2 linked regions of the Fibrella aestuarina BUZ 2 genome follow. The main gene of each other region encodes a partner of the protein of the gene in region 2 in a complex. Links are inferred from orthologs where the notes say so. Each region holds a gene or a part of one and is shown on either strand. Other genes may lie near its edges. The genes, in order: hslV and hslU.

Region 1 (3,212 bases), 3.3 Mb from region 2 along the record:
TCTACGTAGGCGTGAAAGAAGGCGAATCGGTCGCGGTCGACGCGGTTATCGCCGTCGTCGGTGAGAAAGGGGCCAACTTCAAAGTACTCATAAGCGGTGCCGAAAGCAGCGGCGCAGCTCCGGCGGCCGAATCGGCTGGAAGCGGCAACGCCACCGCCGAACAAAACCCGCAAACCAACGTACCTGCCAACGCCGACACCGACCTGTCGTATGCCGGTGGTACCGAAAACGGGCACGACGCCAACGGTCGCGTGAAGGCGTCGCCATTGGCCAAAGCTATTGCCGAGCAGAAAGGCATCGACCTGAAACAGGTGCACGGCACTGGCCCCGAAGGGCGTATCGTGAAAGCCGACGTGGAAGCGTTCAAGCCAGGTACGTCGGCTCAACCGGCTGCGGCCTCAGCGGCCCAGCCCGCCGCTCCGCAGGCTCAGCCCGCTCAGGCCCCTGCTGCGGCTACACCGGCTCCGGCTCCTCAGCCTCAGGCAACGCCCCAGGGCGAGTACGAAGATGTGCCGGTGAGCCAGATGCGGAAAACCATTGCCCGCCGCCTGAGCGAGAGCCTCTTCACGGCCCCGCACTTCTACCTGACCATGGAAATCAACATGGACAAGGCGATGGCGCTGCGCGGACAGGTAAACGCCGTGGCCCCGGCCAAAGTCTCGTTCAACGATTTCGTGATCAAAGCCGCCGCGCTGGCGCTGAAGCAACACCCCAACGTCAACTCATCGTGGCTGGGGGATAAAATCCGCAAGTACAAGTATGTTAACATCGGGGTGGCGGTTGCCGTCGACGAAGGGCTGCTCGTGCCGGTGGTGCGCAACGCCGACCAGAAAACGCTGTCGACCATTGCCGGTGAGGTGAAGGAGATGGCGGGCAAAGCCAAAGACAAAAAGCTGCAACCCAAAGACTGGGAGGGCAGCACCTTCTCGATCTCGAACCTGGGCATGTTTGGTATCGACGAGTTTACGGCCATCATCAACCCGCCCGATTCGTGCATCCTCGCGGTTGGGGCCATCAAGCAGAGTGTCGTGTTCGAAGGCGAGACGCCGAAGCCGGTCAACATCATGAAAGTGACGCTGTCGTGCGATCACCGCGTTGTCGATGGGGCTACCGGCGCGGCCTTCCTGCAAACGCTGAAAGGTTTCCTGGAAGACCCGATGAAGATGCTGGTGTAGACCAGATTAAGGGTAGCGTTTAATGTCCAACGTCCAAAGTTGTTTCACAGAGAGAACCTGTGTCCCAGCTTTGGACGTTGGACATTAAACTTTGAACACAAACGAATGACACCCATTCACGCAACGACCGTTGTTGGTATCCGACACAACGGGCAAGTCGCCCTTGGCGCCGACGGACAGGCCACCATGGGCAACACCGTGGCTAAAAGCAACGTTAAGAAAATACGCCGGTTGGCAGGCGGTAAGGTATTGGCCGGTTTTGCGGGATCGACCGCCGATGCCTTTACGCTCATCGAGCGGTTCGAGGAAAAGCTGAGCAACTACAACAACAACCTGCGCCGGGCGGCTATCGAGCTGGCCAAGGACTGGCGGACTGACCGGTTTCTGCGAAAGCTGGAAGCCATGATGATTGTCGCTTCGGCCGATGACCTGCTCATTATTTCTGGTACGGGCGATGTGCTCGAACCGGATCACGACGTGGCCGCCATCGGGTCGGGTGGCGTATATGCACAGTCGGCAGCGCTGGCGCTCAAAAAACACGCTGCGCATCTAAATGCCGTCGATATGGTGAGTGAGAGTCTGCACATTGCTGCCGACATTTGCATTTATACAAATCATAATCTGATCGTTGAGCAACTAGGTAGTTAGTAACCGGCGGAAGTTGGTAACAGTACGCCTGCTCAACAATACTCAACGCGTCTGATCATCAGCTCTCCTTAATGCGTTTCATTTCCGCACTCAGCCAGCAGCTTAAAAACCGCCGGATTGCCGTAGGCTTTGTGGTGGCGGTGCTGTTGGTCGGGTTCGGATTTGCGATGTCGGTGCATAGTTACAACCGGTCGCAGCGGGATAACCAGAACATTACCCACTCGTTTCAGGTCCTGAATCGGCTGGAGGATATTCTGTCGCTGACCAAAGACGTGGAGACCGCCGTGCGGGGGTACCTGGGGTCCAACGACCGGGTCTTTCTGGCCCCCTATTACTCGGCCTACCCCCGAATACCCGGCCAACTGGATGCCCTGCGAAAGCTCTACGGCAGTGATTCGGCAAAACTCAAAAGCGTCGACACACTGGAATACCTCGTTGGGCGCAAATTGGCCATCGCCCGGAAACAGATTTGGCTGACGGCCCAAAACGACATGACCGTCCGGCGTGAGCACCTGCTGATCGGGAAGCTGCGGATGGACAAGGTACGGGCGCACGCGGGCAAGATGATTGCCTCGGAGCAGCGGCTGATGGAGCAGCGGAGTGTGCTGGCGCGGGCGTCGTTTGGCAACACGCTGGTTATCATTTTTGCGCTGTCGATGCTGACGTTCATCGCGTTGGTTACGCTGTATCGGCTGCTCGATAACGAACTGCGGCAGCGGGCCGAAAACGAGGCGCAACTGCGCGCTTATGAACAGCAATTGCAGGAGAAAATCCAGCAGCTGGAAACCTCGAATCAGGAATTGGAACGGATGGCCTTTGTGGCCAGTCACGACATGCAGGAGCCGCTCCGGAAGATTCGGGCGTTTGGCGACCTGCTCACCCAACGGTTTAGCCCATCGCTGGAAGACGACGGACGAATGTTTCTGAGCAAGATCATCACCTCTGCCGATCGGATGTCGATGCTGATTCGCGACCTGCTGAACTTCTCCCGCTTGACGAGCCGCCGTGATCTGTTTGTGCCCGTAACCCTCAATGAATTGGTCGACAAGGTGATAGGCGACCTGGAACTACCCATCCAGGAAACAAACGCCACCGTTAGCCGGGGTGAGCTACCCATCATCGACGCGGCTACCCTGCAACTGGAACAGCTGTTTCTCAACCTCATCACCAACGCGCTGAAATACGTGCAGCCCGGTGTGGCCCCCCAGGTACGTATCGAGGCTGAGGTTACCGACAGCGCGCTTCATCCGGGCCTGGTGTTTGGCGAACGGTACGTTCGGCTCACGATTCGTGACAACGGCATCGGGTTCGACGAAAAATACCTCGACCGGATTTTCGACATCTTCCAGCGGCTGCACAACAAAACGAATTACGAAGGCACCGGCATCG
Region 2 (3,230 bases):
TTCGACGAAAAAGACCTGATTGCCCAACTCACCAAGTGGCTAAATCCGCCCCAACCGGCCAACGCAGTCCCTGCCCCCCTCTACAACCTGGAGAAGCTGGAGCTGATCAGCCGGGGCAGCGAGGATTTCATTCGGCAGATGGTGCAGTTGTTTTGCACCGAAACGCCCACCACCGCCACGCAGATCCGCGACGCCTGCGCGGCTGGTGATTTCAAACGGGTGAAGTACCTGGCGCATCGCATCAAACCGTCCGTCGATAATATGGGCGTTGTGGCGCAGGTCGAGGTGGTGCGCCGGATTGAGGAACTGGCCCAAATCGGCGACGATTCCGATGAGTTGCGCGCACTCGTTAGTAGCTTTGACGAGGCAATCCACGAGGTGGTAAAGCAGATGCAGGCGCGACAGTGGTAGGCCACGCCGCGCCTGGTTGCTCGCCTCCGTGGGTACGTCTACCCAGACGGATAGGCCACAAACGCGTTCACCTATGTCGTTCCTGTATATTAAAGCCATTCACATCATCTTCGTCGTGACGTGGTTCGCCGGGCTGTTCTACATGCCCCGGCTGTTTATTTATTACACCGAAGCCGCCGAGCAGCCCGAACCGGCGCGGCAGGCCTTGCAGGCCCAGCTGAGCCTGATGCAGCGCCGGCTGTGGTACGGTATCACCTGGCCATCGGCGGTCGTGACGCTGATCATGGGCCTGAGCACCTGGTACAACTACGGCGCCACGCCCACCTGGCTGATTTACAAGCTGTGCTTTGTGGCGTTACTGTATGCTTACCACCTGTCCTGTCACGTCATTTTCAGGCAGCAGCAACGGGGCGTGTTGCGCTACACCTCCATGCAATTGCGCATCTGGAACGAAGTAGCTACAATTTTCCTCGTCAGCATCGTATTCCTGGTCGTGCTGAAAGATGCGCTCAGTATGCTGTGGGGTATACTCGGGCTGATCGCGTTTATCGGGCTGCTGCTGGCCGGTATCCGCATCTACCGCCGGGTACGTAGCGGGAAGTAAACTAAAATCCCCCGGCGGCAGGGTGTATGATCGAGCAACCCTGATTCGCTCGGTTATACACCCTGCCGCCGGGGGAAGTTTAATTACAAGATATATTGGCTCAGGTCGCGGTTTTTGACCAGCCCCGTCAGGCGTTCCTGCACCAGCTCGCGCGTGACCTCGACAGTCGAACCGGCAGCGATGGTATCGGGAATGTCGAACATGAACTCGTTGAGGAGTTGGCTCAGCACGGTTTGCAGCCGCCGGGCGCCAATGTTCTCCACCTCGGCGTTGACCTCGAAGGCAATGCGGGCAAGTTCGCGGAGGGCATCGTCGGCAAAGGTCAACGAAACCCCTTCGGCAGCCATCATCGCTTCATACTGTTTGGTCAGGGCGTTTTTGGGTTCGCGCAGAATCTGGTAGAAATCATCTTCCGACAGGCTTTGCAGCTCCACCCGAATCGGGAAACGGCCCTGCAACTCCGGAATCAGGTCCGAGGGTTTCGAGACGTGAAACGCCCCGGCCGCCACAAACAGGATGTGGTCGGTCTGGACCACGCCGTATTTGGTGTTGACCGACGATCCTTCCACGATAGGCAGCAGATCGCGCTGCACGCCCTCACGGCTGACGTCGGGGCCACCGCCCCCACCCGACCGGTTGGTGGCAATCTTGTCGATTTCGTCGATGAAGATAATGCCGGCGTCCTGCGCTTTGCGGATGGCCTCCTCCTTCACCTCGTCCATGTCGATGAGCTTGGCCGCTTCTTCTTCGAGCATGATCTTGCGCGCTTCGGCGATGGTCACCTTGCGCTTCTTGCCCTTTTTGGGCATCATGCCGCCAATCATCTCCTGAATATTCATCATCGACAGCTCGTCGATCGAGCCGCCCATCACCCCGATGCTGGGCGCGGCGCTCTGCTGCACGTCGATGTCGATTTTGCGGTCGTCGAGTTCGCCCGCCTGGATTTTCTGCCGGAAGCGCTCGCGGGTACGTTCGTTGAGTTCGGCATCGCCGTCGGGAATGCCGTCGCCGTTCTGGTCGGCGCCATTGCTGTGGCTAAAGCCAAGCTGCCCGGCCGAAGCCGCCCCTTTGACGGGCGGTATCAGGATGTCGAGAATCAGGTCTTCGACAATCTGCTGCGCCTTGATCTTGACAGCTTCTTTTTTGGCCGCCCGCACCATGTTGACGGCCTGCTCGGCGAGGTCGCGCACCATGCTTTCCACGTCGCGGCCAACGTAGCCAACCTCAGTGAATTTCGAGGCTTCTACTTTAATAAACGGGGCATCGGCCAGTTTGGCGAGGCGGCGGGCAATTTCAGTTTTCCCCACGCCCGTGGCCCCAATCATCAGAATGTTGTTGGGTGTGATTTCGCGCTGCATATCGGCCGGGGCGTTCATCCGCCGCCAGCGGTTTCGCAGAGCAATGGCCACGTTGCGCTTGGCTTCGTGTTGGCCGATAATATATTGATCAAGTTCGGCAACGATTTGCCGGGGAGTCAGGTCTCGGACGGTTGATGGCATACACTACGGGGGAGCAAAACAGAATACCCCTCATCAAAATAACAGCATAATCAAAAAATGGTGCCAGCCACTTTCATACGGCCCGTTGCCACTTCCATCCTGCCAGATTGTCCTTTCATCCGCTTTTCGTTTACTCAGGTTCGTGCCGTTGCCAACTTCGTACCGTTAACAACCTGTTTTTATGAAAGGGATACGTTTACTCAACTCGGCCATGCTGCTAATCGCGACGCTGGCAACACCAGCGCTGGCGCAGTTTCCCGGCATGGGGGGAGCGGCACAACCCAAAGCATTGCCGGGTACGGCCGGTGACCAAAGCCCCAAAGGCTCCGCTAAAATTACCGGCTTTATCGTCGACTCCACGCAGGGCAAACCCGTCGACTACGCGTCGGTGGCGCTCTATGATCGTACCAGCGGGAAAGCCGTTGATGGCACTATCGCCGACGATAAAGGTAAATTCACCCTGTCGAAACTGGTAGCGGGCAACTACCGCCTGCTGGTCTCGTTTGTAGGTTACCGCAACCAAACCATTGATAACCTGACGCTTACCAATGGGCAATCGCTCGAACTGGGCAACATTCTGCTCAGCACCAACGTCAAGCAACTCAACGAGGTAACCGTAGTTGGGCAGGCGGCGGTCATTGAAGAGAAAGTGGACCGGCTGGTGTACAACGCCGACAAAGACATTGCGGCCAAGGGCGGCGATGCCACCGATATTC

Evidence for each region.
Region 1: the proteins of hslU (region 2) and hslV are in contact, whole or in part, in a solved structure (PDB 1G4A), measured with the Escherichia coli proteins. The link is inferred for Fibrella aestuarina BUZ 2 from one-to-one orthologs.

What each region holds. Positions count from the first base shown.
Region 1 is NC_020054.1:2,583,045-2,586,256, forward strand. What follows is about bases 163-3,051. They hold hslV (ATP-dependent protease subunit HslV), read left to right. Parts: upstream 163-1,280; coding sequence 1,281-1,823; downstream 1,824-3,051. Other genes in these bases: FAES_RS10545 (pyruvate dehydrogenase complex dihydrolipoamide acetyltransferase), read left to right, coding at 163-1,175; FAES_RS10555 (sensor histidine kinase), read left to right, coding at 1,895-3,051. In the rest of the region: more of FAES_RS10545, read left to right, coding at 1-162; more of FAES_RS10555, read left to right, coding at 3,052-3,212. UniProt on the Escherichia coli protein: Protease subunit of a proteasome-like degradation complex believed to be a general protein degrading machinery. The complex has been shown to be involved in the specific degradation of heat shock induced transcription factors such as RpoH and SulA.
Region 2 is NC_020054.1:5,886,307-5,889,536, forward strand. Bases 307-3,213 are described here. They hold hslU (ATP-dependent protease ATPase subunit HslU), read right to left. Parts: upstream 2,515-3,213; coding sequence 1,099-2,514; downstream 307-1,098. Other genes in these bases: FAES_RS24350 (response regulator), read left to right, coding at 307-411; FAES_RS24355 (CopD family protein), read left to right, coding at 485-1,015; FAES_RS24365 (TonB-dependent receptor), read left to right, coding at 2,696-3,213. Outside these bases: more of FAES_RS24350, read left to right, coding at 1-306; more of FAES_RS24365, read left to right, coding at 3,214-3,230. UniProt on the Escherichia coli protein: ATPase subunit of a proteasome-like degradation complex; this subunit has chaperone activity. The binding of ATP and its subsequent hydrolysis by HslU are essential for unfolding of protein substrates subsequently hydrolyzed by HslV.